Regions from separate parts of the Paenibacillus sp. S-12 genome, predicted to be linked through region 2. Evidence: riboswitches for the same ligand, from Rfam matches in the RefSeq annotation. Region 2 holds a riboswitch; the other holds the start of a gene.
The links. A riboswitch is a leader RNA that binds a small molecule or an ion and turns the genes downstream of it on or off. The one in region 2 is predicted to bind S-adenosylmethionine.

Region 1: linked by a shared signal. The riboswitch ahead of metA (homoserine O-acetyltransferase MetA) and the one ahead of NO352_RS01790 (methionine ABC transporter ATP-binding protein) in region 2 are both predicted to bind S-adenosylmethionine.

What each region holds. Positions count from the first base shown of each region.
Region 1 is NZ_JASIUF010000016.1:197,258-212,264, forward strand. Features, by position in the region: gene NO352_RS16290 (helix-turn-helix transcriptional regulator) at 1-240, shown strand, start outside; gene NO352_RS16295 (ammonium transporter) at 567-2,042, opposite strand; gene NO352_RS16300 (M1 family metallopeptidase) at 2,324-4,561, opposite strand; gene thrS (threonine--tRNA ligase) at 4,764-6,737, opposite strand; gene ytxC (putative sporulation protein YtxC) at 7,235-8,158, opposite strand; gene mqnC (cyclic dehypoxanthinyl futalosine synthase) at 8,342-9,481, opposite strand; gene NO352_RS16320 (hypothetical protein) at 9,502-9,660, opposite strand; gene NO352_RS16325 (trans-sulfuration enzyme family protein) at 9,704-10,894, opposite strand; gene NO352_RS16330 (aminotransferase class I/II-fold pyridoxal phosphate-dependent enzyme) at 10,887-12,080, opposite strand; gene metA (homoserine O-acetyltransferase MetA) at 12,077-13,021, opposite strand; SAM riboswitch class I at 13,186-13,314, opposite strand; gene corA (magnesium/cobalt transporter CorA) at 13,864-14,799, shown strand; gene NO352_RS16345 (VOC family protein) at 14,934-15,007, opposite strand, start outside.
Region 2 is NZ_JASIUF010000003.1:82,434-97,440, reverse strand. Features, by position in the region: gene NO352_RS01820 (glycerate kinase) at 1-232, opposite strand, end outside; gene NO352_RS01815 (GntP family permease) at 389-1,657, opposite strand; gene NO352_RS01810 (sugar diacid recognition domain-containing protein) at 1,849-3,021, opposite strand; gene NO352_RS01805 (SDR family oxidoreductase) at 3,147-3,929, opposite strand; gene NO352_RS01800 (MetQ/NlpA family ABC transporter substrate-binding protein) at 4,164-5,006, opposite strand; gene NO352_RS01795 (methionine ABC transporter permease) at 5,237-5,902, opposite strand; gene NO352_RS01790 (methionine ABC transporter ATP-binding protein) at 5,902-6,927, opposite strand; SAM riboswitch class I at 7,181-7,321, opposite strand; gene NO352_RS01785 (Cthe_2314 family HEPN domain-containing protein) at 7,399-8,094, opposite strand; gene NO352_RS01780 (UbiD family decarboxylase) at 8,100-9,893, opposite strand; gene NO352_RS01775 (hypothetical protein) at 10,202-10,336, shown strand; gene NO352_RS01770 (COX15/CtaA family protein) at 10,471-11,439, opposite strand; gene NO352_RS01765 (thioredoxin family protein) at 11,734-12,072, opposite strand; gene NO352_RS01760 (DUF2515 family protein) at 12,299-13,570, shown strand; gene NO352_RS01755 (acyl CoA:acetate/3-ketoacid CoA transferase) at 14,006-15,007, opposite strand, start outside.

The sequences.
Region 1 (15,007 bases), on a different contig from region 2:
TCCTCCGTGGAGGATATGATTCAAGAAACGATTGAACGAACGATTGAAGAGGTCGATGCTTCTCCAGACATCTCTTATGCGAACCGGAACAAGCATATTATCGGCCTGCTGCATGAACGGGGCGTATTCAACCTGAGGGATGCGGTCACCATCGTGGCAAACGCGCTGAAAATCACAAAGCATACGGTTTATCTGCATTTGCGCAATATCACTTCCAAAAGCGAAAAAGCAACGAAATAGAGATAGAATGAACGAAGATCATAGCAGGATTAGCGACCGGTTTTTCAATTAAGCCAGGTCGCTGTTTTTTTGCGGGCAACATCTGTTATAAGGCCAGCCTCCCCTTCAGGGAAAGATGCATGTAAACTTTCCCAATCAACTTTCAACAGATTCCATTCGTGTTTAGTCCCCTTGGATCAAGAGATTCCTTTCATTTAAGCTCCGGAACACTGCGGGTATCGGCTCGCGAGATTGTACGCAGTCATGCTCATCGCAAAAAAGACCGTGTAAGGCTGTTTGCGATAAGCATGATTCTTCCAAAATCATAACTGTCAATCTGTATGGATCTATCTTAAATGGAAAGTCCGGGGCAAGTAGGACACTCGCTTCACGTTTTCCTCATCTAATTCAGTTCTGAATGGTTCTGGCATGTCTGAATCAGCACGTTCAAAATGCTCAGGATAGCCATACTCGCCATGCTCACTTATATCCAAGCCGATACATTCTTGCTCCGCTTGAACGCGCAAGCCGACCAACCGTTTCCCTGCATACAGCAGAACATAAGAACTGACAAATGCGAATCCGCCCGCAGCCAGAATTCCATAGGCTTGCACCCATAGCTGATGCAGACTGCCAGTATCCAGCCAACCTCCTTGGCCTACACCAACCTTCTCCGCCAATGCCGAAGTGGCGAATATCCCATTAGATAGTGTCCCCCATATCCCTGCCACCCCATGTACCGACAAGGCTGAGACTGGGTCATCAATTCGAAGCCGCTCGAACCAGAGCGCACTGTAATACACTAGAATACCAGCCACCAAACCAATTACGATTGCCGCCCAAGGCTCCACGAATGCACACGAAGCTGTGATCGCAACCAAGCCAGCCAGCATTCCATTCAATATGGTAGGCACATCTGCTCTGCCGCTGCGCAGCCAACTGATCGCAAGCGCCGCTACAGCTCCTGCCGAAGCTCCAAGCTGTGTGTTCATGGCAACATATCCGAAAAAGCCATCTCCAACCGACAACGTACTACCTGCATTGAAACCAAACCATCCCACCCACAATAAAAGCACACCGAGCGTTATATATACTTGGTTGTGTCCTTTAATTTTCCTAGATGAACCGTCTGGATGGTATTTGTTCATGCGCGGCTTCAGCAGCAATGTCGCTGCCATCGCTGCCATAGCCCCCGTCAGATGAACTACCGTAGAACCGGCAAAATCCTGCTTGCCGTGCATCGCAAGCCAGCCGCCTCCCCATATCCAGTGAGCAATAACTGGGTAAATAAATGCTGTGAACAGAATCGTAAACCAAATGTAGGCGGACAATCGCGCACGCTCAGCAAATCCGCCCCACACGATAGAGAGTGATACAGCAGCAAAGGCTAATTGGAAGGTAAAAAATACGGAAGGCGGCAAACCTGCAGAGGCTGCTGGAGCAAAAAAGAAATCACCCCAACCTATAAACGCATTGCCATTGATGCCAAAAATCAAACCATAGCCGACTGCCCAAAATATAAGGGAGCCAAGCCCAACCGTAACAACCGTCTTTGCGGCAATATGACCCGCATTTTTCATACGCGCGGATCCCGCTTCCAGCAGGATGAATCCAGCTTGCATAAGCAGCACCAAAATTGCCGACAGCATGATCCACAACGCGTTCAATCCAGATTCTAATGATTGCACAGAAGCCTCTCCGGCAGCGTTGACAGCTCCCGGAATGAGGTTAAAACATGCAAATCCAATACCAAGTAAACCTGCCCCCATACGGAGACGCCTGCCAGCACTCCGATTGAGGTTCTTGTCTCTGTACTCCCACATTTCCTCCACACTCCTCATTCATTAATGTTATTTTATATAACATTAAAACTTATTATTAGAGGAATTATATAAAGGTAAATTGTGCAAATCAATGGGTTCTGTTATAAAATCCATGAATTGCGTCAAGTTATACAAATCTGATGTAATATAATCTCACATATAGTATTCATAAAAATGGTGATAAATAAAAAAGACTGCAGAATATATTCTGCAGTCTAAGTCTTACATTCTCGCTTCATTTGGCTTGGATTGTTTAATCTAATGTAGCACTATTTCTTAGTTTACTCGGCTTGTTCAAAAAACTTGGCAATCGGATTTTCAACATGCTTTTCTTTATAAATAGAACCATCAACCTTTTTCACAATATGCTGCTGAAAATTGCTTGTAACCGACAAGCTCTGAAAACCAATTCCCGTCAGCAACTGTTCTGCCGACTCCTGCTTCATATGATCATCTGTCCAGAAATAATGCACCACAAGACGATCCTTATTGTACGGATGCTTAATTCCGTATCCACCCAGCAGTCCTTGTTTGTTCATGACTTCTTTCCAAGGGAAGCCCGCTTGTTCAGCCTTCGCAATTATAGCCGGCTTTAATGCTTGAATAAATGAATTGGACTTCGGATTACCAATTACAATGACATTGCTCTTGGCCAGAGAAGTCTCCAACTGTTTTTTCACAGCCTGCTTCTCGCTCAAGAACACAGGTTTAACGCCGCCCATGTTCAACACATTGGAAATATTCTCGAAAAATTGCTCTTGCTGCTTTTTCGCTTCTGCGCTTACAGGACTGCTGTATATGATCGCCAGCGGTTCTCCATGCATCGCCTTGCTAAGCACTTTGTACATTGTCTCTTTCGGCAAACTAGGATAGGATCGATCAATTCCATCATACATTTCTAAAATCGACAACCGCATATACTCCGCCATTTCAGCTTCTGTCATCTGGAATTCCGGCTTAAGTTCAAAATTTGGCTTATTGAGATTATCATCCATTCGGTCACGCACAGCCTTGCCAAGCTGATCCTCGATCGTTTGAAGCAAACCCGCTACTGTTGCGTTGCGATACGCATAGCGATTAAAATATTCCTTCATAAAGGCATCGAACTTTTCTTGCCCAACCGTACGGTACAATTCATAAATCGCAAGGCGACCTTTTTTATAGTACAGCGCATCTGGGGAATCTCCAGCCTTGCCATTCGGGGAATTAATTGCCCGATCCAATGAGAACGTCACAATGCGGGCACTATCAAATCCATTCATCTTGTCGCCCTGGGCATCATAGTAATACACCTTGGAAAAATCAGCAAACCCTTCATCCAAGAACGACTCGGTTTCAGAATCGTTGCCGATAATGGAATGGAACCATTGATGCGCAATCTCATGAACAAAGACAGAATCCTTTTCAGGAACAGCATTTGGACTTACCCGCCCCATTTGGATAAGGCGTGCAAACTCAACCGCAACCCCTTCTACATGGGATTCTACGATCCGAAAATCCGGATACTCATATTTGCCGAATTTATCCCCAAAAAACGCGATAACTTTAAACGCCTCGTCAATATACTTATTGATTACCGCAGTCTTTGCTGGGTCATTGTTATCATTGTAATATACATATTCAATGGTTAAGCCGTTTTTTGTTTTGCTTGCTTTATGGAATTTCTCACTGGAGAAGAACACGAGCTCGCGTGTCTTGTCCGACTTCGTGGTTACAATTTTGCGGCCAGCCTCAGCAGGCTTCTCCGACATCTGTCCGGGCATGGCTACTTGCAGCTTTTCCGGAACATTCAACGCAACTTGATAGTCGGCCACCTCATAGTAATCCGTTTCAAATGTCGTGCTGTATGGCGTCTTGTTCCATTTGTGCGATGCTTCATCATACACAGACATTACCGGGAACCAATGTGCCCCATTAATGATGTCTTTATAATACGAGAGCCGCTGCGAGCCGAATGGGATCTTTGTCTTGTATTCAAGCTCCAATGTTACTTCCTCATTCTTGCCTAATGCCTTAGTCAATTGAACGGTCAGTGCCTGCTTTTCATTTTTGGTAGCGAGAGTTGTCCCGGACGAAGCGTCCTTTACGCTGATGATGTCAATGCCGCCAAGGAAATCCTCAGGCTTCTTATCTGGGTATTCTTTTGCAATTTCCTTGTTTTTACTAACGAACATGCCTGATTGTGTATCCTTCGAGCGGTTGGCATCCGCGAACAGCCGGAATACAACATCATTCAACTTGTCCTTGGACATATTGCGATATTTCACTGTCTGCTTGCCTGTAATCGTCATATCGTCCGTATTCAGCTTCGCTTGTATATCATATTGAATATGTGGAATCTCGCTTTGTTGAGATCGTGTTCCTGCCGTGGAAAGCGTCTTGCCTTGATCTTCCGCAGCCACCTGCGCATAGACTGTACCACCAGATGTCAACGGAGCAGCAAGCAGTGTAAATGCCATCGCACATGCTACCGTTGTATGTAGCAATTGTCTCCCTGTAAGCTTCATTCGTCCAATCACTTCTTTCTCCCTTTTGTTTCATCACATGATGATACATTCAATTATAGTGCACGTTGACCATTGAATCGTTCGATTTTCCTTATCATTGCCTTACATTATTGTCATGTTGGTTAATGATAAGATAGATAGTCTTGCAGAAAAAAGAAGGCACCCGTCTATGACGAGTGCCCTCTCTATATGAAGGATGCCTCTAACAAGCCCCTTATTTTTGCGAATCTTCTTGTGGAGCAGCTTGTGCAATAGAGCGAGTACGAATCTCTTCCTGCAGCAATGCAACTACTTCTGCTACCGGCTTCATGCCAAGGTCGCCTTCTCCGCGCTTACGAACGGATACTGCGCCGTTGTTCTTCTCATTCTCCCCTACGACGAGCATGTAAGGGATTTTCTCTAACTGTGCCTCACGAATCTTGTAGCCAAGCTTCTCATTGCGCACATCTGCTTCAGCGCGGATACCTGCATCACGCAGGGATTCCGTTACTTCCTTGGCGTACTCTTCGTAGTTTGGCGATACCGGAATGACCTTCGCTTGAACTGGAGAGAGCCAAAGCGGCAACGCTCCTGCGAAGTTCTCCAGCAAGAATGCAGTCATGCGCTCCATCGTACTGATGATGCCGCGGTGGATAACGACAGGACGGTGCTTTTGACCGTCATCGCCGACATATTCCAGCTCGAAGCGTTCAGGAAGCAAGAAGTCCAACTGTGCAGTAGACAATGTCTCTTCCTTGCCAAGCGCTGTTTTAATTTGTACGTCTAGCTTCGGTCCGTAGAATGCTGCTTCACCTTCAGCCTCGTAGAATGGAAGACCCAATTCTTCAACAACCTCACGTAGCATGCGTTGAGACATTTCCCACATATGGTCGTCTGGGAAGTACTTCTCTGTGTCCTGCGGATCGCGATAAGACAAGCGGAAGCGGTAATCCTTAATTCCGAAATCATCATATACGCGACGGATCAAATTAATAACTCGCGCGAATTCTTCCTTGATTTGATCCGGACGGCAGAAGATATGCGCATCGTTCAATGTCATGGCACGAACACGGTGCAAACCAGTCAGCGCCCCTGACATTTCATAGCGATGCATCGTGCCCAGTTCTGCAATACGAATTGGCAATTCGCGATAACTGCGCATGTCAGACTTGTATACCATCATATGGTGCGGACAGTTCATTGGACGAAGAACAAGCTCTTCGTTATCCATTACCATTGTCGGGAACATATCCTCCTGGTAATGCTCCCAATGACCGGATGTTTTGTACAATTCCACGTTTGCAAGCACCGGTGTATATACGTGGCTGTATCCCAAGCGCTCTTCTATATCCACGATATAACGCTCCATTGTACGACGCAGCGTTGCACCATTCGGCAGCCAGAGCGGCAAGCCTTGTCCAACTTTTTGCGAGAAGGAGAAGATTTTCAGCTCTTTACCCAATTTGCGGTGATCGCGCTTTTTCGCTTCTTCCAGGAAGTGCAAGTATTCATCAAGCTGTGACTTCTTCGCGAAGGCTGTACCATAAATGCGCTGCAGCATCTTGTTGTCCGAGTTGCCGCGCCAGTAAGCACCCGCCAAATTCAGAAGCTTGAATACCTTCAGCTTGCCTGTGGATGGTACGTGAGGTCCGCGGCACAAATCGAAAAATTCACCTTGGTCATAAATTGTGATCACGGAATCTTCCGGCAAATCACGAATAAGTTCAAGCTTCAATTCATCGCCAATCTCTGTGTAGATGCGAAGCGCCTCTTCACGAGATACTTCACGGCGTTGAATTGGCAAGTTCTCATTCACGATACGCTGCATTTCCTTCTCGATCTTCGGCAGATCTTCTGGAGTCAACGAGATATCAAGGTCGATATCGTAGTAGTATCCATCCTCAATAACTGGCCCGATACCGAGCTTCACATTCGCGTCCTTATATAGGCGCTTGATCGCTTGTGCTGTTAAGTGCGCCGTACTGTGACGAAGCACTTCAAGCCCCTCTTCTGAATCAGCAGTTACAATTTCTATCTTGGCATCTTCCTGAATTGGCGTGTACAGGTCAACAACCTTGCCATTCAGTTTTCCTGCGAGTGCAGCCTTTTTCAAGCCGCTGCTAATCGAACCCGCTACATCTTCGATTGTAGTGCCTTGTTCGTATTCACGAACAGCACCGTCTGGAAATGTTACTTTTACGTTAGACATTTGCGATTCCTCCCAGTAAATATAAGCCTTATAAAAATAAAAAACACCCGCCCTGGAAAGGGACGAGTGTTATTGTTGACGTTAATTAACCCGTGGTTCCACCCTCATTCAACTGCTGACCAACCAATTACGAATGCATTATCGTATGCTGAAATATCGCCTCTGCGATACATCCTCACTCTTTCTTGCACCACAGCAGTCCTTGAGCATTCGGTAACGGGAATGATTCGTTGGATGATACTACCGAGTAGCCTCGTATTCCCATCCAAAGCTCGAAAGTGGTAAATAAACAGCGTATGCCGAAGGGACTTGCAGCCTTGATCCCTCTCTCTGAACGGTTCCGTCCGTTATTCATGTCTTTGTCATCGCATAGTGTATGCTATTGATTACTCAATACCGCATATTATATGCGATCTTCGCAAGGTGGTCAAGTTATTCCGATTGCCTTCAGACGAGAATGCCGCAGAGATAAGCTTGGACTGTCCCTCCTGCACATCTTATGTACAAGAGTCTCGCGAATGCCAACCGTCCCCGCCTAGCGCAGCATGACAGGAATTGCACAGTACACATACATGCACCCTTGACTCGAATATTTGCTGAATCGTTTTAATGACCTGCGAATCCGGCTCCCTCGTGTGAATGATAATGTTTTGTGGGGATACATTGATGAGCGTGCTCACAATCATATCCTCCATCTCCATATCATAATCGATCATTTCCACGACCATGCCATTCATCACATGCTTGGGCTCAAGCGGCTGAAGATCTTCGTCTAGGAGTGTAAACTCATGTCCGCCCTTGTGCATCAAGTGGGCGAGCGGGATTTTCGTCTCCTGAATGAATACGAAGTATTTCAATAGTCCAATGAACTCTTGATACTGCCGCTCAAGCACATATTCATCAATGGCATAATCGACCACTTCACGCAGCTCAGACAAATAATGACGCAAGCGGAACTGAATGAACCCTTCAACGTTAAGATCTGTATGATCCTCCAAATAACGACGCAATGCCCGAGTTAACTTGCCCTTGCGTCTCCGCCTGGACTCACTTGACCCCGATTCATCCCCGCCATTGAGCAACTGCTGGCAGTACTCCTCAATTTTTCGACGTTCCACCTCATTGTATTTCGAATCCTTTTCAATTAATGAAGCAAGAAGCAGCCTCTCTTTATGAGACAAAATAAATTCCGCTACCGCCTTAGCAGCCTTATTCCATACATCTTGTCCTTGTGTAGAAAGTTGAAAACCAGGCAAGATGCCCCGGCAAGTAATCCAAGCCGTCTGCCCTTCAGACCATTGTTGGAATTCCACGCCATTCGGCTGTTTATGTAAATCGCTCAGCTCCTGCTGCAGCAAGTCGGTCAACGTTACTGCGTCATATTCGGATCGCAGCGGCAACGAGATCGTGAATAACTCCATGAGCCCACTCCTTTCTGTTCCTTCTTAAGTATATGGGGTCATGAATGGAGATATACGAAGACGAATCTGGAAAACAGAGGACGATCGCAATCCTTATGAAAACACGATCAAAAATAAAAAAGCACCTGCTGCCTTCCAAGTGGAAGGCCTAACAGGTGCTCCGTTCTATTTTATAGTTGACGCCTAATTTTGCATGACAAAATCTTTGGTTACCGTTGCATGCTCATCATCAAACACGCGCAAAATATTGTATTTCGTATCACGCTGCGCAGGAATCTTCCCCGCCTCGCGAATAAGCTGCAGTGTGCTTCCAATATTGACCTTATGCGTTGCACCGGCAGCTGATACGACATTCTCCTCAATCATCGTGCTGCCGAAGTCATTGCAGCCGAAGCTGAGTGTCTTCTTGCCAATTTCCGGCCCCATCGTTACCCACGATGCTTGGAAATTCGGAATATTATCCAAGAACAGGCGGCTGATTGCAAGGGTCTTCAAATATTCCTCAGGCGATACACGCTCTGCCTTCATATTCGTATTATCCGGTTGGAATGTCCACGGAATGAACGCAAGGAAACCCTTGGAAGGATAGCCGTTCTGCATGCATTCATCTTGGGCCGTGCGAATACGCTCCAAGTGAAGCGCACGCTCTTCAAGCAACTCTCCGAAGCCAATAACCATTGTGCCTGTTGTGTTCATGCCGACCTTATGAGCCGTTTGCATTACATCCATCCAATCACGCCAAGAGCCTTTCAGGCGGCTGATCTTCCGGCGAGTGCGGTCATCCAATATTTCAGCGCCGCCGCCTGGCAGCGAATCGAGACCTGCTTCATGGATTTGACGGATCACTTCTTCCAAAGACAATCCGCCTGACACTTCCTTCATCTTCATAATTTCTGCAGGAGAGAAGGAATGCATCGTAATATTCGGGAACCGCTTCTTAATTTCTCGAAGCAGATTCGTATAGTAGCTGAACGGAAGCTCTGGATTTGTGCCGCCTTGCATCAAAATTTCCGTACCTTCTACATCTATCGTTTCCTGAATTTTTTGAAATATAACCTCATCTGGGAGCACATATCCTTCTTTCGAGCCAGGGGCACGATAAAAGGCGCAAAATCTGCAATACGTATCACAGATGTTCGTATAGTTGACATTACGCCCAATTACAAATGTAGCAATCGGATCCGGATGCCATTTCTTCATGATTTGGTCGGCTGCTGCCCCCATTTTCTCGATCTGATCAGATTCGAACAAGGTCACGCATTCGTCTGTATTGATTCGTTCGCCACGAAGCGCTTTGTCCAAAATGCGGTCTATCGGTGACATCGTCACAGTCACTTCCCCTCTCAAAATGCCTTAATGCTCGTATATAAAGCGAAGTAGCCCTGCGCATGGCAGGGTTGAATTGTACGGATTATTGCATACGCCGCTTCAGCATCAATGCTGTCCATTGTATCGGTCCAAAGAAGCAGCTTCACTAAATAATCGTAACATAACTTGCCCATAAAAAACAGCACCCTCCCAAGAGAAGGGTGCTGGTAGATTGGATCATGATAACAACGCCTGCTCCAGATCGGCAATCAGATCCTCGACATGTTCAAGGCCTATAGAGAAGCGAAGCAACCCGTCCGTAATCCCGCGCTGCAGGCGGACGTCACGCGGCATAGCTGCGTGAGACATCATTGCAGGGTAAGACAGGATGCTTTCAACTGCACCAAGACTAACTGCAACAAGCGGGATTGACACTTTATTCAACACTTTCATCGCCCGCTCATCTGAACCAACATCGAACGACACCACTGCTCCGTATCCTTGAGACTGCTTCTCATGCACTTCACGGCGAGGGTGATTCGCCAAGCCTGGGTAATAAACGGCAGCAATATCCGATCGTTCGCTTAGCCACTGAGCAAGACGACGGGCACTTTGCTCACTATGATTCATGCGCGCTTCCAATGTCTTCATTCCACGCATCAGCAGCCAGCTGTCCTGTACGCCAAGCACGGTGCCCAGTCCATTTTGCAGTTGCTTCACACGGCGACCCAAGCTCTCATTCGCTGTAACGGCCAGACCTGCGAGCACATCGCTGTGCCCGCCCAAGAACTTGGTGGCACTATGTAGAACCAGATCAACCCCCAGCTCGATCGGGCGCTGGTGATATGGAGTCATAAAGGTATTATCAAGCATCGTAAGCAGTCCATGCTCCTTCGCCCACGCTGTAATCTCTGCAATATCCGTAATTTTAAGCGTAGGATTGGACGGCGTCTCTAAATAGACAGCTTTCGTATTCGGACGAAGTGCTGCCTTCACCTGCTCCATATCGGTCATATCCACGAAGGTAGATTCAATGTTCAAACGATTTAAAATTGCAGTCAACAGTCGATAAGTCCCGCCATATACGTCTTCCGTTACGATGACATGTTCGCCTGCTGACAGTAAAAGAAACGTTGAAGAGATAGCCGCCATTCCTGATGCGAAGGCGAAGCCATTTGTCCCACCTTCCAGCAGAGTGATATATTGCTCCAATGCCTCACGTGTCGGATTTCCTGAACGGGAGTAGTCAAATTGAGGAGGGTTGTAGATATCCTCATGATGGAACGTCGTTGCTTGATAGATCGGCACACTTGAAGCTCCCGTTCCAGCGTCGATTTCGCCGCCAAAATGGATCAACTTCGTCGCAAAACGTCGCGATTGCTTGCCAGCATGGTCATCCGATGATTGAATCGAATTGTGTTCACTCATGTCCCTTATCCTCCACTTCTACTCTAGCCGCTTGAATCGCTTGCTCCAAATCGGCAATCAGATCCTCAACATGCTCAATTCCAACCGAGAATCGGAGCAGTCGATCATCAACGCCAATCTGATCCCGAATTTCCTGCGGAATGTCCGCATGAGTCTGTACCGCCGGATACGTCATGAGCGACTCTACTCCACCCAAGCTTTCCGCGAAGGCGATTAACTTCAGGTGGCGCAAAATCGGTTCTACATAGGCAGCATTCTTCAAACGGAAGGAGAAAATCCCTGTATTTCCTGTTGATTGACGCCGCTGTATTTCGTATCCTGGATGCTGTTCAAGCGCAGGATAATATACAGTATCTATAGCAGGGTGTTCCAAAAGCCAATTTGCAATCCTAATCGCATTATATTGATGCCGTTCCATGCGCAAAGCGAGTGTCTTCATGCCGCGCATCAATTGATAGGAGTCTGACGGGCTCAGCACAGCGCCAATCGAATTGTGCAGGAAGGCGATTTCCTCCGATAACTGCTTGCCTTTTGTCACGATGAGACCAGCGAGAACATCATTGTGCCCTCCTAAATACTTCGTTGCGCTATGAACAACAATATCTGCACCGAGCTCAATCGGGCGCTGGAAAAATGGTGTTAGCAGTGTATTATCAACGATAGTAAGAATACCATGCACTTTTGCCCATGACGCTACCTTCTCAATATCTGTAATCATCATCAGCGGGTTGGTAGGCGTCTCTATGAAAACAGCCTTGGTCCGCGGTGTACGAACAGACTCAAGCGCATCGAAGTCATTCGTATCTACATAGGAAGCCGTAACGCCAAAGCGAGACATAATCCGCTCCAGCAGACGATATGTTCCGCCATACAAATCCAAGGAGACGATCAGATGATCACCTTGACCGAACATCGCAAACAATGTCTGCAAGGCAGCCATCCCCGAGCTGCAAGCAAATCCTGCATCCCCTTGCTCCAATCCTGCAGCCGCTTCCTCAAGCACGCTCCGCGTAGGGCTCTTCGTTCGAATATAATCAAACCCTGTGCTTTGGCCAAGTCTCGGATGCCTAAATGCGGTCGCTTGATAAATAGGGAAATTAATAGCTCCAGTCTTCGGTTCATGAACCGATCCAATTTGAGCTAGCTGACTTTCGATGCGGTAGTTCTCTTCATTACGTTCGATCATAATTCATGAGCTCCTTCCTTGCGCGGTACGGCTTTGCCCAATTCGTAAGGTGTTTCTTGGTATACGTAGTAGTTCAGCCAATTGGAGAAAAGAAGGCTAGCATGTGCACGCCAAGTGGAGTACGGCTTGCGGGACGGATCGTTGTTCGGAAAATAGTTTTTCGGAATGTCCATCTCCATCCCTTTGGCGATATCGCGGTCATACTCCCATTTCAGGGTACAGGGATCATATTCGGAATGGCCGGTCACAAAAATTTGCTTTCCATCATGTGTCGCAACCAAATACACACCTGCTTCTTCCGATTCCGCTAATATTTCTAACTCGGAAGCCTTCTCGACATCCTCTTTCCGCACCTCTGTATGGCGGGATTGCGGGACAAGGAACATCTCATCAAAACCTCGTGTCAGATTCACATTTTCCTTGGTCAGCACGTGCTCATAGACACCGAATATTTTCTGATCAAGCCCATATTTCGGGATGCCATAGTGATGGTAGAGACCCGCTTGGGATGCCCAGCAAATATGGAACGTAGAAGTAACGTTTTCCTTGGACCAATCCATGATGCGGCACAGCTCTTCCCAATAGTTTACCTCTTCGAACTTCATCTGTTCGACAGGCGCTCCCGTAATAATCATGCCGTCAAACTGCTCTCCCTCGATATCTTCAAACGTTTTGTAGAAGGAAGATAAATGCTGAGCAGATGTATTTTTGGATGTATGGCTCGCTGGATGAAGAAGCGTCACCTCGACTTGCAATGGCGTATTGCCCACCAATCGGAGCAATTGGGTTTCCGTCGTTTCTTTCGTCGGCATCAAGTTGAGAATGATGATTCGCAGCGGACGAATGTCCTGATGATAGGCTCTCGTTTCGTCCATGACGAAAATATTCTCCTGGGTCAATATTTCTTTGGCCGGCAAATGATCCGGAATTTTAATCGGCATGACGCTCTCCCCCTCGAAATTGGATAATGTACTCGGTGATGGCTAACATAATGCATAGAGCCATTCCGCAACTCGGCCTGCCTTGCATTAGCTGACTAATTGGAGGACGCAAAAAAGACCTTCCTCGACTTGAGAAAGGTCATGCTGTACGTTCCCATGAGCCTCTCTCATCTGTCAGTAACGACTTCCATCGTCCTGCAAGAATTAGCACCGTGCGTCACACGTAATATACGTGTGCATTGCCGGTTGCCGGGCTTCATCGGGCTTGTCCCTCCACCTACTCTTGATAAGATTGCTTATATGAATATTCATTTGATTTGGCCTTGGTAATAATGTACGGCAAAGAGAAGCTGTTCGTCAAGAGGGTGAACACAACAAAAAAAATCACCATTCAAACACCATCGCATAGGCTAATTACTGACGAATTCCGCCAATGGATTTAGTCTTGAAAGGATCAAGTACGAGCGTTATACTTAACAAGGTGCGTCAAAGCCTTAACCATCTATGATTAGCTGGGAGCTCATGGTTCCCTAACGAGACGCATGGTGCATAATGCCACGTACAATTATTCAAGTTGAGGTGAGTTCGGATGGATGGCGACCCGAGGTCGTTCCGTAGTACGTACGTACAACCGAATATAACGATTCGACAGGCAGCGGCAAGTTCGCAGTCCTCTGTCGGGACTCGTGCCTCCGAAGAGAACCTAGCTCAGCATTGTGCCTAGGCTTATATCACGTGCGCGAACGACGGACTGCGCATGCTGCACCAGCCTTGTTCGAATCGTCTGCTAACATTAGACGATGCGCATGTCGCAATGGCGACAGCGCCAAGGAGTGAGTGCAATGAAAATCCGTCTGGTCAATGAGGGCGTCTTCACGACTGAGGAAGATATCAATGTCACCTTAACACCGCCAGAGAACGGCTTCTACTGGATCGATGCTGACGTTGAGGATCTAGCTATTCTACAACCGTTGTTCCACATGCATGATTTGGCTGTAGAGGACTGTATGAGTGAAGAAGAACAGCGCCCCAAAATTGAGATTTATGAAGGTCACTACTTCATCGTGTTCAACAGCATCCGTTTTGACGATGAAGAGATCTTTTTACGCTCATTGAACATTTTCCTCGGCAAGCATTTCATTATTACTGTAACGAAGCAGAAGATTAATGAGCTCCGCATGGTGAAGCCCGTATTGTGGGAACAGCAAGCAAGCACACCAGACCTTATGCTTTACCTGCTCATTGACTTGGTCGTAGACAACTACTTCACGGTAGCGGATCGTATTGAAGCGAAGATCGACAAGCTTGAGGAAGAGCTCATTATGAGCACAAAGAAAGAACATCTGAATGAAATCATAAGTTTGCGCAGTGAAATTCTATGGCTGAAGAAGGGGCTTGGCCCTCAAAAAGAGGTACTTCTTGTCCTGTACCGCAAGGAATTGCGCTTGATCGGCGACGACCTGCAGAAGTACTTCCAGGATATTTATGAAAATGCCGTCAAGGTATCAGAGACATTCGAAACATTCCGCGACCTTATGGGAAACTTGCGGGAATCGTATCAGCTTAGCATAGCCAATCGCGCGAACGATATTATGAGAGTCTTCACAGCCATTACAACCATATTCATGCCGCTAACACTCATTACAGGTATTTACGGCATGAACTTCGGATATATTCCGATTATGGACTGGGAGTATGGCTCCCTGTATATGATCGGATTCATGCTTGCATTAGGTATTTTTATGTTCTACTTATTCCGCAAAAAAGATTGGATCTAACAACTGGCGAGGGTGATTCCAAAGTCATGAACGATGGCTTTGGAATCACCCCTTATTTGTTCTATGCATCGATATTCTCATTTTCCTAGCAAAGCAGTTAACTATACTTAGTGTTCATGCAGCCTATCTCATTATCAATGGACTGTTGCGCTGCCAAGATGGTAAGGCAAACCGGAAAGCTCTACGAAATGATTTGCTTTCCCTTCGA
Region 2 (15,007 bases):
CATAGAATCCTTCCACTGGTGTTCCAAGCGGCCCAGTCACTGTCGTTCGTACAATTCGACCACCTGTCGCGTCGACTAATGACTGTACCGTTCCTTCTCCGCCATCAGCCATCGGCACATGTACCAGTTCCGCTTCTGGGAATACTCGTTCCAAGCCACGGCCAATCGCCTGGCATGCCTCCCATGCGGACAAGCTTTCTTTAAACGAGTCTGGAGCAATTACAATTTTCATGCTGATCCACTCCTATCCATGCAATCTGACTTTTTGCCTGGACGAATACGTCCATCTATCTGTCTATATCTTAATTAGAGCCTATTCACGATCCAGTGAACTTCTCCGTTATTTCTATCATTCGCTATTACCATTCAATTGGATGCCGTACGCTGCTTACAGGAACCAGCCGAAGACACCGAATACAAGCGTTGATACAATGGCGAGCACAAGACCGATTAGCGTTTCATATGGGATAAGACGAAGACGTTCCTTCATCGCCATATTTACGCTGCCACCGGTAGCATGGAAGAAGCTTCCGTGCGGCATATGGTCGAATACGGTTGCCCCTGCATGTATCATTGCTGCTGCCCCTAAGGAAGCAACACCAAGCTCCATAATGGTCGATCCGAATACCGAGCTGGCTACAGCAGTACCTGCTGTTGTGGAAGCTGTTGCTAAAGACATCAAGGCGCCGCTGATTGGTGCGAGCAAATATGCTGGCAAGCCAGAAGCCGTTAAGCCGTCAATAATGACATCCTTAAGCTGCGAATTGGAAATAATGCCAGCAAGTGTCCCTGTACCGATGAGCATAACAGCAACACCTGTCATTTTGCCAAGACCGGAAGTCGCATATCGATTAATATGCTTGAGACGTCCCATACAGAGCGCTCCTACCAAGCCTCCGACCGGAAGCGCGATAATCGGGTCAATGACAATCCCTGCTATCGGACGCAAAGCCAGCAGCGCAATTGCGGTAATTGGAGCCATCATCGCGGCTAAGAAGCTAGGAAGCTGCTCCTTGCTTTCTTCGACCTGATCAGCCAATGCGATTTTAGTCCCTTTATTCGTCAACTTCTTCGCAATCCAATAGGTGACGAACAAACCAATCAAGGCTGGGATAATACCAGCTGCCATTATGGAAGTCAACGGCACATGGAAAGCATCTGCCGCCGAAATCGCATTCGGGTTCGGCGACATAATGTTGCCGGCCTTGCCGCCCCCAATCATCGCCAGCAATATCGCCATGCGGGACAAATCTGCACGCTGTGCAATTGCAAGAGCGATCGGAGCTACCGTAATAACCGCCACATCAATAAATACGCCTACCGCCGTCAATACCATCGTTGCAAAGGCTAGTGCGAACAAGGCGCGAGTCTCGCCTACCTTGCGCACCAAGGTTTCCGCAATGGTCTTTGCACCGCCGGATTCAATCAATACTCCGGCCAGAATACCTGCTGCTAAAATCCGCAGCACCGCCGGAATCATCGTCTTCGCCCCATCCATCATCAGCGTAACGGAATCCACCAAACCAATTCCTCCGACTACGCCCCCCACCAGTGCACCAATCATCATGCCGTACGCCGGCGGGACTTTCCGCAAAATAAGCACGATAGCAACCGCCAAAGCCGCCAGTGCGCCAAGTACAGATACCGTAACTGTCATAGTCCCCATCCTCCTTGAAGATGCAGTGTTTCGTTGTTGTACTTTTACTTTACTTCTAAAATGAAAGCGCTTCATCATGCATTGACATGAAATAAAGCGCTTTATAAAGTCGGTTTTTGTTCAAATGCACAATCCAACGATCTGCGATCGACTCCTTAGGAGTAGAGGTACCACTTGAGAAAACTACCTCCTTAATGCTCAGGGCGCTGGACTTCGCGGCTGGGTCTCATCTCGTAAAGCCATCCGGCGGTCATTAAGGTAAATAGGTCGCGATAGCTCTTCGGATCCTTGCCGGTCACATCAGCAATCCGCTGAAGACGATATCGAAGCGTATTGCGGTGAATTGCCAGACGCTGTGCGATCCGCTGCTGCTCTCCACTTTCCACGAAGTACACCTGCAGCGTCTGCCGCAGCTCCCCGCTTCGATCCTCCTGTATAAATTTCTCCCACATCTGTTCCAACTCATCCGTAATCCAGCTGTGACTCACATTTGCCAGTACAGTTTCATTAGGCATATCATCACTATAATATACGGTCTGCTCTGGCAGGATCGCCTGCCCTGCCCGCATTGTATCTTGGGCAGATCGATAAGAGGCTATAAGACCGTCAATCCCTGAATAAGCTTTGCCTACAGCTATTCTTAGCGGAGCAATCTGCCTCTCTTCCAGCAGTTGCCGAATGTGCCGAATGCCTTCGCATATATCCATATTCGGCTTGCGCGGATGAAGATGCGGCTTGAAAAGAACAATTTGCCGTGTATTGCGTATGGCGATAAGCTCAATAGTTGGGCGGCCCTCTAACAGCTCAACAACTCTCCGCAGTGTCGGTACAGAATCCGCATCTTGTTCATCTGTAAGCTCCAGAATACAAGCGACACGCGGCTTGTCCGGCTTCAATCCAATCCGTTCCGCCTGCAGGCGAAGCATAGCCTGATCCCCTTGCTCCGCATGAATGACCGATAGCAGAAAATCCTCCTTCATCCGCTTGTCCCAACGCGCCTTCTCTAATAAATCTGCCTGCTCCAAATACATCTCGGCCGTCATCTTGACGAGCTCCCCATACTTTGTCACTTCCGCTGGATCGCCGGTAATCCCGATCACACCAACAACCTCGCCGCGAAATTGAATAACGAGATTCGTCCCTGGCATAACACCATGAAGATTGCGTGCGCTCTCTTCGTCGATTTCGAACCGGCCCTTGCGCTCTATGGCAATGAGTGCCCCTTCATGCTTCTGGTTCATACGAGATGGATCGCCTGAACCAATAATGCGTCCGCGCTCATCCATCACATTTACATTGTAGCCAATAACCTGCATCGTCCGCGTGACGATTTCTTGCGCCAATTGCTTTGTCAGCCAACTCATGTCTATCTACCACCCACCACGCTAAAATCGCTGGAGCATAGTCTCCTCAGAATATGAAAACGCCCTCGTTCCAACCGAGCACAGCATGCGCTGTGCCAGTCAGCCAACGGGGCGTACATGCAGCATTAAGATTTCGAGCTTATCGTTGTACGAATCGGGTCGAGTCCACCTGAGACATTAATAATATTGCCTGTAACAAAGTCCGATGCATCCTCACATAGGAACCGAATAACTCGCGTTACATCTTCCCCGCTGCCAGGACGGCCGCGCGGCGTTTCCTCATCTGTCAAATGAAGCACTTCTTCGATCTTCCGCTCCTTGTTGTCGCCCCGAATGTCGCCTGGGCAAATCATATTTACCGTAATGCCATTTTGCGCTTCCTCTACGGCCAATGTCTTCGTGAAAGACACTAACCCCACTTTAGCAGCAGCATACACGGCCCTATGCGGCCAAGAGCGAGCTTCGGAGGCATGACCAAAACCATAATGGATGATGCGCCCCCAGCCTTTTTCCCTCATCGATCCAAGTAACAAATGATCAAGCAAAATGACACCGCTTAGATTTCCATTCAATAAATACATGATTTCTTCTTCCGAATATTCGGCGAACAATCGCCGCTCCCTAATGAAAGGCCCTGCATTGTTCACCACAATATCAGCTGGACCTATGCGCTCATTCATTTCCTGAACGAGCCGCTTGACTTCCTCCGGCTTGGATATATCAGCACGAATGGCAATACAGCGTATTCCTGTTTCCTCAAGCTGGTGACGCAGTGCTTCAGCCTCTGTCTCACTATGTACGTAATTCAGAACAATATTATGCCCGGCTTCGGCCAATGCCATAGCTGTCATCTTCCCGAGGCCTTTGGCGCTCCCCGTAATAAGAGCAATTTTACGCTGCTGTTCCACGTCATAATCCTCCTTCTGAGCGCTTCAAAGAACTTCCACGTTCAGTATAAGTCATTTGTCTTAACAGAACAACTTTGCGTTAGGAACGGATCGAAGCTTCCTTACAGGAATCAGAAATACGACGCTTCCCATCTATCAGAGTGAAATAAAAAAGCCCTGAAAACACCACCTTTCTCAAAAGGCAGCTTACTTTCAGGGCATTTGTTCATGGATTACTGAATCGACGCGCCATCATTAGAAGGCAGGGACGATTGCACCTTTGTACTTGTCTTCGATAAATTTCTTCACATCATCGGACTGCAAAGCAGCAAGCAATTTTTTCATTGCGTCGCTATCCTTGTTGTCATCGCGAGAAGTCAGGATGTTCGCGTATGGGGAATCTTTATCTTCAATGAACAACGCATCCTTCGTAGGATTCAAATTTGCTTGCAATGCATAGTTCGTATTAACAAGCGCAAAGTCTACTTCATCAAGCGTACGCGGCAGCATTGCAGCTTCCAACTCTTTAAACTTCAGATTTTTTGGATTTTCCGCAATATCGTTCACTGTCGCTTCAAGACCTACGCCATCTTTCAGCTTGATAAGTCCTTGCTTCTCCAGCAACAGCAGCGCACGCCCCCCATTTGTTGCGTCGTTCGGAATCGATACCGTTGCGCCATCTGCAATTTCGCTAACCGATTTAATCTTTTTGGAATAAGCGCCGAATGGTTCTACGTGAACATTGCCAACACTCACCAAATTATATCCCTTTGATTTCACTTCATTGTCCATGTACGGCTTATGCTGGAAGAAGTTCGCATCAAGCTGCTTCTCATGCACCTGTACGTTAGGCTGTACATAATCCGTAAACTCCTGAATTTCCAGATCAATTCCTTGTTCAGCCAGCTTTGGCTTAATATGATTCAAAATTTCCGCATGAGGTACCGGCGTTGCGCCTACGACAAGCTTCACTTTCTCCGTGCCAGACTTGCCTGCCTCACCAGAAGCGTTCGTGTTATCGCCAGTATTCTTGTTGCCGCAAGCAGCGAGCACCGCTACGAGCGTAATAAGCGTCAATACAAAAGTCCACTTTTTCATGTGATTCACTACTCCTTCCAAAATCCCCGTTTTGATTATATATTTGGTGTAAGTTGAAGCTCCCAAGAGCATGCTTCCATTAAGTATTAGGTATTGAGATGCAATTTATCATGTCATCCCGCCTAAAAATGATGAACACTCCCGATAATTCCAATTGTATTACTTGGATTATATCATACTTTGTGCTGTCGGCGACCACAAAATGACCGCCTCAGCACAATAATTTTTTATTATTTTCTCGTAAAGCGGCGAACGAACGCATCACCGATCCATTGCAGCACTTGCACGAGCACAATCATAATGATGATAGCAACAATCATCATTTCGAATTCATAACGATGGTATCCATAGCGAATCGCGAGATCACCGAGACCACCGCCGCCGATGAGACCTGACATTGCCGTATACGATACAAGTGTTACCGCAGTAATCGTTGTTCCTGCAATCAAGCCCGGCATTGCTTCTGGCAGCAGAACTCTGCATACAATTTGCCATGTAGATGCACCCATTGCCTGAGCCGCTTCAATCACGCCGCGGTCGACCTCGCGAAGCGAAGTCTCAACTAGCCGTGCGAAGAACGGTGCAGCCGCGATAACAAGCGGAGGAATGGTTCCTTCTACGCCGATAGATGTGCCTACAATAATACGCGTAATCGGTATGATAGCAATCATGAGAATAACGAACGGCACCGAGCGCAGCACATTTACAATGAACGACAGTACACTGTATACCAGCTTTCCACCAACACTCTTCGTGCGGCCTGTTAAATACAGGAGCACGCCAAGCGGCAGGCCGATGAGAAACGTGAACAAAACAGAGAAGAGCATCATTTGCAGCGTCTGTCCGGTTGCGGAGGACACATCGCTCCAATTGACAGTAGAGAAATCGAGCTTCATTACGCGATCACCTCCACTTCAAGACCTTGTGCCCGCAAAGATTGCAGCGATTGCTCCACAGCATCCGTGTCGCCGTCTAGGCGAACGACCAACTGCCCGTATGGAATATCCTTCATGCGAGAAATCGTCCCTTGCAGTATTGCGAAGCTGACTCCCGCTTCCGTTAGAATACGGTGCAGTACCGGTTCATACGTAACATCGCCAAGGTAGTTGATTTTAACAACACGGGAATGAGCCGCAGCCTGACTTTTGAAGGCAGCCCAAGGCTGAATATCTGCATCGCTGCGCTCTTCAAGAATGAACTCTCTCGTGACGGCATGCTGAGGCTTCAAGAATACGTCTACAACCTTGCCTTCCTCTGCAATCTTACCGCCATGGATGACTGCAACCTTGTCGCATATTGCCTGTATGACATGCATTTCGTGAGTGATCAGCACAATTGTAATCCCGAATTTGCGGTTAATATCCAGAAGCAAATCCAAGATTGCATTGGTCGTCTGCGGATCAAGCGCCGACGTAGCTTCATCACAGAGCAGTACCTTCGGATCATTCGCTAGCGCACGTGCAATGCCTACGCGCTGCTTTTGCCCCCCGGACAACTGGGACGGGTATTTGTTCTTGTGCTCCTCGAGCCCAACAAGCCGGATTAGCTCATTCACCTTTTCTTCCACTTTCCCCTTGGCTTTTCCCGCCAAGCGCATCGGGAAGGCAATATTGTCATATACCGTCGCTGAACTAAGCAGATTAAAATGCTGGAAAATCATCCCAACCTTGCGACGCTGCTGCTGAAGTGCGGACTTCGACAGCTTCGTCAAGTCAACTCCATCGACCTCAACTAGGCCAGTTGTAGGTCTTTCCAGCAGGTTAATGCTGCGGAGCAGCGTACTCTTACCTGCACCTGAGTGCCCAATAATACCATAGATTTCGCCTGCTTCAACAGTCAGGCTTACATCATCCAGCGCCAACAGGCCTTGTGCCTTGCCGCGCGAATCATATCGCTTGCTTATATGTTCCAAACGAATCAACGAATCGTCACCTTCCTCCATGCTTGCAATTCTTGAATAGGTAGGAGGGCAATTGCAATCTCCTATATCTATTCGTCTGCTGTATCCTCTCATGAACTGTGGCCGAATATACCATTTTGCTTAACTTTCTTCTTGGTGAATGTATCAGAAGCGGTTTGGCCTGCTATGCAAAAAGCCCCCTCTTGGCAGATGCCAAAAGGGGGCGGATACTCGGTATTCTGTAAAGAAACCAGATGGAAAATCGACTCTCCCTTTCTTATCTGCCAGAACATCATGTTCTGAAGGAATTAGCACCATTGACATCTTGCAATCGTATAACATTGTTATACATCCGGGTTGCAAGATCGGTTGCCGGGCTTCGCAGGGCCTGTCCCTCCGCCACTCTTGATAAGAACACAGTTATGAAATTAAATTGAGTATATAGCAGCAGGTGAAAGTTGTCAATTAACTTTTATTCCCTTTTCAATTCCATTACTTAACGGGAAGCAACCGAAATACAAGGGTCAGTGCCCCACACACCATCTCCAGGCCATGCTGCAAATCAGCTACGTTCGCCTGAATGTCCTCCAGCTGAATCTTGCCATTCAAACTGCGATGACGCTGCCATAAATCATCTTGCATTTCTGGGTTCATATGATGAATCTCCATATTGCGCCGCTTGCGCAACCGCTGAAGCGCATCCCCATGCCCCTCCTTCAGAGCCGTGAGAGCATGCTCCAACTCAGGATGCTGCCCCTTGAAGCGCAATTGGCGGAGCACCGTAAAATAAGAGAAATGATGCTTCACCTTCTCCGTTTCCAGTGCAAGAACATTATTCAGAAGCATTCCAAGCTTGTCCAAAATCGAAAATACGCGAATAAACCCATTTTTATAAAAATAGACATACCGGTAATAATCGTCCTGTTCGGCTTGCGTCATCTCTGCTTCATAATGCTTCGATACCCGATCGGCAAATTTGTCAGATGCGTATACGCTTTGCTCCAATTCGTCTAAGGAGGTCTTAATTCCGACCGTCCACACTTCCACCTTGCGCCAGAAGTGATCAGGATCGCCTGTACCTTCCATCTGACTGTGTACGGCTTCCAAATAATTGTCCATCTCTGCCATGGCATCCTTCAACATTCCACTGTCAACACGGGGCGGCTCCCCGAACAAGCTGCGCAGCATGGAATTCACCCCCGCTTAATTCCGTTTGGGAAATAGTCTTTCCAACGACGGTCGACCAATTCCACAATATCCTCACGCGGGAATAGTTCATCTGGATACCCCGGCTTCATGCGGGCATCGATAACGATTGGCAATTTATATGAGAGATGGTGATTACGGACTTCCATTGCCGCGTATATATCAGATGCGGGGTTAAATCGCGTAAACACTGTCCACAAGAATGACAATTGAGTATTTGCCACCTGAGCATCGTCAACAAGGAAGACGAGCGGCCATTTCGTCTCTTGTGCAGCGAGACGCTGAAGCAGTCGTTCCGCCAGTTGCGGCTCTGCTTCATACGAAGCGCCGGACATCGTCAAGCAGCCGCGGCAAAATACAGCCACATCGTTAATTTCGTCGATCGGGCCTTCTTCGTACGAGCCAGGCAATTCACGAACGACTTCACCAACCCCAAGCATGATGCCCTTGCTGCCATGATTCAGCTTATGCCCCGTATAGTCAAGTGTGTCATGGGACGTATTATTAATGACGTACAAATCCGTTTCTGGCTTGAAACGCTCCAGAACCGCTTCTGTAAGCTCTGCAAAGTTCTCCAAATCGACCGGCTGATCGGTCAGCATCAAGAACTTCGTCAAGCTGAGCTGGCCCTCGCCAAGAATGCGGAAGCCTGATAGTAGCGCTTCGCGAGAGTAGCTCTCCCGAACGACAGCTGCCGCCAGCGAGTGAACGCCTGTTTCTGGATATGGATGTACCTTGCGCACCGTTGGCATGACCATCGGGAACGCCGGCGACAACAATCTGACCAGGTACTCGCCTAGGTAATAATCTTCTTGACGCGGCTTGCCAACGATTGTAGCCGGGTAAATTGCATTTTTACGGTGATACATGTGTTTCACATTTAAGAATGGAAATTCATGTGCCCACGAGTAATAGCCGTAATGGTCGCCAAATGGCCCCTCCATGCGGCGTTCATGCGGTGGAACATAGCCTTGGATAACAAATTCTGCTTCCGCTGGGATACGATGTCCTTCGAAACCGCTGTCCACAACTGGAAGTCGTTCACCCATAACGAAGGATGCCATTAACAGCTCAGGCAGCTTCTCAGGCAATGGCGCAATTGCTGCCGCAATAAGAGCCGGCGGGCCGCCGACTATAACGGATACCGGAAGCGCTTCATTGCGCAGCTCTGCCTCATGATGATGGAAGCCGCCGCCCTTTTGAATCTGCCAGTGCACGCCAGTAGTCTGGTCATCATAAATTTGGATGCGATACATGCCGAGATTGTGATCGGCGCTCTTCAGAACCGGATGTTCCGTATATACAAGCGGAAGCGTGATGAACGGTCCGCCATCCAGCTGCCAGCTCGTTAAGGCCGGCAAACCGTGCATCGGCTTGTCCGTACGCTTCACTGCCATAATCGGGGCTTGGGAGGCAGATACATTCTTCATGCCGACCTTCATCAGGCTGAACAGCTCCTTAACCGTTGAGCGCTCTTCCCACAACTTTTTCGGAGACGGGGGCATAAGACGGTTTACGGCTTCTACGCACTTATTGGCGAATTGTTCTGGACGCGTTCCGAAAGCCATATCTACCCGGCGCATCGTACCGAACAGGTTCGTCGTCACTGCAAATGGGCTGCCCTTCACATTCGTGAACAAGAGCGCAGGGCCAGCCTCTTCTATGACGCGCCGATGAATTTCTGCTATTTCCAAATACGGATCTACTTCCGTTTCAATAACGACTAGGTCATTCTCACGCTTCAGTGTGTCGACAAAGTCGCGAATATTCGTAAATGACAACTACGAGCCCTCCTTGAAAAAATAAGCATATCTGTGCTGCTGTTCATTAACAGTTACGTGGATGCCGCACGATGTCTGCAAAAAATTGCATTTACAAACGAAACGGCATTTATGAAATTGAAAACTTCCTCTCCTGTAGTATAGCTGTTTTTGAAGTGAACCTAAAGCCTGACTGGACAGACAACTTGCAACATTATTACGACATTGTAAGATAGCCGTAAGCCGATTGCATGGTACGAGCGGGATATTGCATGTACAATGAGGACATCAAAGGGAACACAAGCAAAATTAACAGGAGGTAGATTGACATGAAAAACAACAATACAGCGGTCGTAAGCAAGCCTTGGAATGTTCGCTGGTTGGCAGCAGCAAAAGCAGCAGCATCCATCGTATTGCTTGGTGCGCACTCCAATGAAACTCAGCAAGTGAAGGAAGGCGCTTAATTCAATGAATGTGTATCTGAGAAAAAGAAGCAGCTCGCTTATCCCTCGCTGACAATCCGCATTGTCCACCATTAAGCGATCTGCTTCTTTAATTTATACACACAATTCAAGCTGCTAACTCACTTGTACTTTTTCTATTTCCCTACAGAAGCGGAAGCCCCGCCATTTGTCCATTCCTGCTTACGACGCAATTGCCATACACGCACACTCATATAACACAACACACTGAACAAGCCGCAAATTAATACCGTATGTAATAAGCTTGCAAAGAGGAATAAATCTGGGTTCGTGATCGTGCTGGCCACGACTGCACCGCTTGCAATTTGGGCTGCGCATAAAATAAGCGCCCATATGCCGCACAGTTGAATCTCTCGATTGTCCTTGTGACTATGGTAAGCAAAATGAGACATAATCGCGATGACGACAAACAATAATGCTGCGGCGACACGATGCATGAAAGCAATCCCCGTTCCCCCCGACAGCTCCGGAATCCATTCGCCGTTGCATAGCGGCCATCCCATACACGCCCCCGAAGAATCCGTATGTCTGACAAATGCGCCCACATAAATCACGATGTAGGTATACAGAAGAGTAAACCATACTCCATATCGAAACTCTGCACGAATAAAGCTGTCGGCCGACACCGACCCACTGCCTCGTTCATAACGCCGTGCCACTACGCTCATCATAAAGGAAGAGGCGAAGGCCAGCAGTGAGAAGCCGAAGTGAAGCGCCATAACAGGCGGAGACTGAGTATAGACTACCGCAAGCGCTCCCATAATTGCTTGGATAACGGTGAATAACAAGGTGAGTGAAGAGTAGCACAGCGCCTCACGATGATGCTTCGCATAGCGAATAACGTAAATGAACAAGGCCAGAACAAGCAATCCCACAACACCTGTCACAGATCGGTGAGAATATTCGATCATGGATTCGATCGTATATGCCGGAACAAACTTGCCATTGCATAGTGGCCAATCCGTGCCGCAGCCACTTCCGGAGCCTGTCTTCGTAACAAGCGCTCCGTTTAACACTACGATAAACATACCGATGCAAACCGCGTAAGATAACCGCTTCAATATACGGTAGATGTTCCCGTTCACTAGTTTCACCTGACCCGTTGTTCAATTTTTTACCATTACAAATTATGAAAACAGTTCCAATCGTCCTCCATTATACAAGATTTCCTAGCTGAATGTACGGCTAAATTGTGACAAATATTACATCTTCCTTATGAAAAGCTGCCTCTAGGTTTTTCCACAAAGAACACAGATAGCTGATGAGCTCGGATACCGGTTTCATTTTTTCGGAATTACCCGCCTTCTTACGATAAGAAAAACCGTCCCAATCAATGAAGATGGGACGGTTCTTATATGTGCACTATTGACGATATTTTGTTATATTGCAGCAGATACAGCTATTGCCCGATCAACGAACTGCTCGATTTCTGTACGAGTCTTGCGCAGCTTGTTCACAAAGCGAATGGTTTCCTTGCCGCCTTTAAAGGCTACGAAGCTTGGGATACCCAAAATATGATATTGCTGTGCAACATCAAGAAGCTTCTCGGAATCGATTTCAACGAATGTCACCTTACCTGCGTAGTTGGCCTCAACTTCAGGCATGAAAGGATCGATAAAATGGCAATCTGGGCACCAGGATGTTTTAAATACGGCTACAACCGGCTCCTCTTGCGAGATGACCTCATTGAAACGCTCAACTGTTTCTATTCTTTCCATACACGCTTCACTCCCAACTAATTCACGAAATCAAACATAGAACTTCTATTTCCTACTCCCAACAGGTGCACTTCGAATACTTCCTGCTTTCTTGAACTTATAACATTTGGAGAATAGAAAAGTCAAACTGCACACATGAACGTCTACGCCTGTTTTTGGGCATACTATGAAGAAAATCATTGAATTCGGTCACGTATCGTCGTCTCGAAATGGAGGGGAACAATCGATGCTGTCCAACTTTTCCAAGCGGATGCGCCATGCGGTAGAGCTTATGCGCCACACGTTCGATACGGCATACAGTGTCGTTCGTTCAACTTGGAATGAACTATATCAACAAGTTGTACATTGGCGGGAGCGCCCATCCCTTGATTGGAATCGCGCAGCAGCCAAGCGAGCAGAAGAACAGGCCAGCAGACTGCTGAATGAGAAGATTCGCCAACATGGAACTGTCAGTGTCTTCCGAGATCGAGGAGATGCAGAATTTTCACCGGAAGAATGGAAACTCATTCGGCAAATTCAAAACTCCGTGCGTACATCCAACCGCAACAACATTTCTCGTACTGCAGCCTATGGACGGATCTATCAATCCTACCCCGAATTGCATTGGGCTTTGCTCGCACATATGGTCTCTCGTAATGGTGGCTGGAGCATGACCGATCTGCAGGGCGAATGGCTGCCGCGCATAATGAATGCGAACCATAGACTATGGACGTATCGCGTGCTGGAGCGCTCAAATGCGCTCATTTTTCACGATGCATATCCACAGTTGCTCCTGTATGCAGCGAGCCGCCGTGCTGGGAAAAGCCTGTTCCACCTCCTCCCGGCCTTCGGCGTATCTTCGTTCATGACCCCATTCTGGGATGGCTTTTGGGTGCAGCAGACAAGTTCGCTGCTCACGACGGCACTTATCATTAACGAACAGAACGTAATTGAAGGCAGAGTGATACAAAACCCTACATATCGCGCACACGTACTTAATGAATGGGACTTTCAGCTGCATGGGTGGATGCAAATGAATCAGGTTATTTTCCCGCTCGGCGTGCCTTCGCCGCGAGAAGAGGAGGCGGTTCCGCTCGTCGGGTTAAATCTTGGAAACTTTACGGACTTGGATGAACGGATTACCTTTGGCAAAAAGCTGTATGCGCTATTGCTACACACCCCTCATATTTATAACGGTGCTGTTCGATTTATGAGAGCTGTTCCGCATACTGGATCACGGGCAGATTATTGGCCGCATCGCTTTGTCAAGCATACTGCCCCATCTGACAAACCTGAACTGTCTCGTTTACACCGTGCATACAGCCCAACCTTAATCGATGTATGGAAGGACGAACCTGCCCGGCAAATTGAAGAGGGCGATTGGTTCATAGATGAGCGTATGTACCAGCATCTTCAACCGATACAGCCTCCTATGCAGGCTGATATGACTAGCTCACATGATCGGATGTGGCGGGAGACCGCATCGCTCGCTGGCTTCATTCATCCGGGTAAGAGCTGACGAAACAGCTTCCTTTCGATTGCAGCAATAAAGGACACTTCCCCAAAAGTGTCCTTTTCTGTTCATACCGCTGATTCCACGTATTCATCCGGTTTAATGCCTTCATACCGCGCAAATGCACGTTTGAAAGAATATACGTTATACGGATCGTTAAAGAATTCAACAAAGTGTGGGAAACCAACCCGTTCGCATCCTTAAATGAGAAAAAGAGCTTTCCCGGGAAATAATCCTGAAAAGCGATGATTATCCCGTACATCGAACTATAACTAAATATAAAAATATGAAGTAGAACGGGAAGCTTTATAAGGTAAAGCTGAGCTGAGGGCAGTAAATTATGAGCAAAAGATCGAGTTTGGGCACAAATGGTCCCCCTAACTCGACCTTTTCAAATCCAGATATCATTTTATAGATAATAGCCAACTTGCTTGTGAGACTTCACTGTTGAAACAAGCTCTCCTCCATCCACTTTAGCTGTGGGCTTATACGAGGCACAATGTCCATGTTGGCTAAGAGATCCTTTTCCAACGAGATGCCCTTTGCGATCTCGATAAGTTCCAATTCACCCGCATGCAAGCGGAACACGGCTCGTTCTGTTACATACAGCACTTCAATGCCGCGTTGTTCCGCATAATCTGCACAAAATGTAAGATGCTCAACCTGTTTGACGAACTTGCGGAATCGCCCTTCCTGTAGAATACGCAGCCCCCCATCAGCCAATTCCACCTTAAGCCCGCCAGCGGTAAAGGTGGAGCAGAAGACAAGCCGCTTCGCATTTTGACTAATATTAATAAAGCCACCGCAGCCGGTCAGCTTGCCGCCATACAGACTGACATTCACATTCCCGCATCCGTCCGCCTCTGCCATTCCCAGACAGGCTACATCAATACCGCCCCCATCGAAGAAATCGAATTGTGCCGGCTGATCGATAACCGCTTCTGCAAAGGCTGATGCACCGAAGCTCAAGCCTCTGGCGGGGATTCCCCCTACAGGTCCTGATTCAAGCAGCATCGTCATATCCGTCCGACCGAATTCAAGCGCTGCATAGCCGACTCCCTCCGGGAGTCCAATGCCAAGGTTAACAACGCTGTGCGGGGGTATTTCCATTAGGGTACGCCGTGCAATAACAAGACGCTCGTCTCGCGCCATCGGAGTCACATATGCAGAGGATGACTCGGGTACAGCATCGCCCGCATATGCAGGATTGTATCCCTCAGCGAACGTCATCGCATGTTCCTCTGGAGCAGCAACGACAACAGCATCGATCAGCATGCCTGGGACCACTACCTGCTTCGAATGGAGGGCTCCTTTTGGCACTACGCGCTCTACTTGGGCAATCACAATCCCTCCGCTATTCCGTGCAGCTTGTGCAAGAGCCAGCATCTCCAATGTTACCGCCTCTCGCTCCATCGAAATATTGCCCCGCTCGTCTGCCGAAGT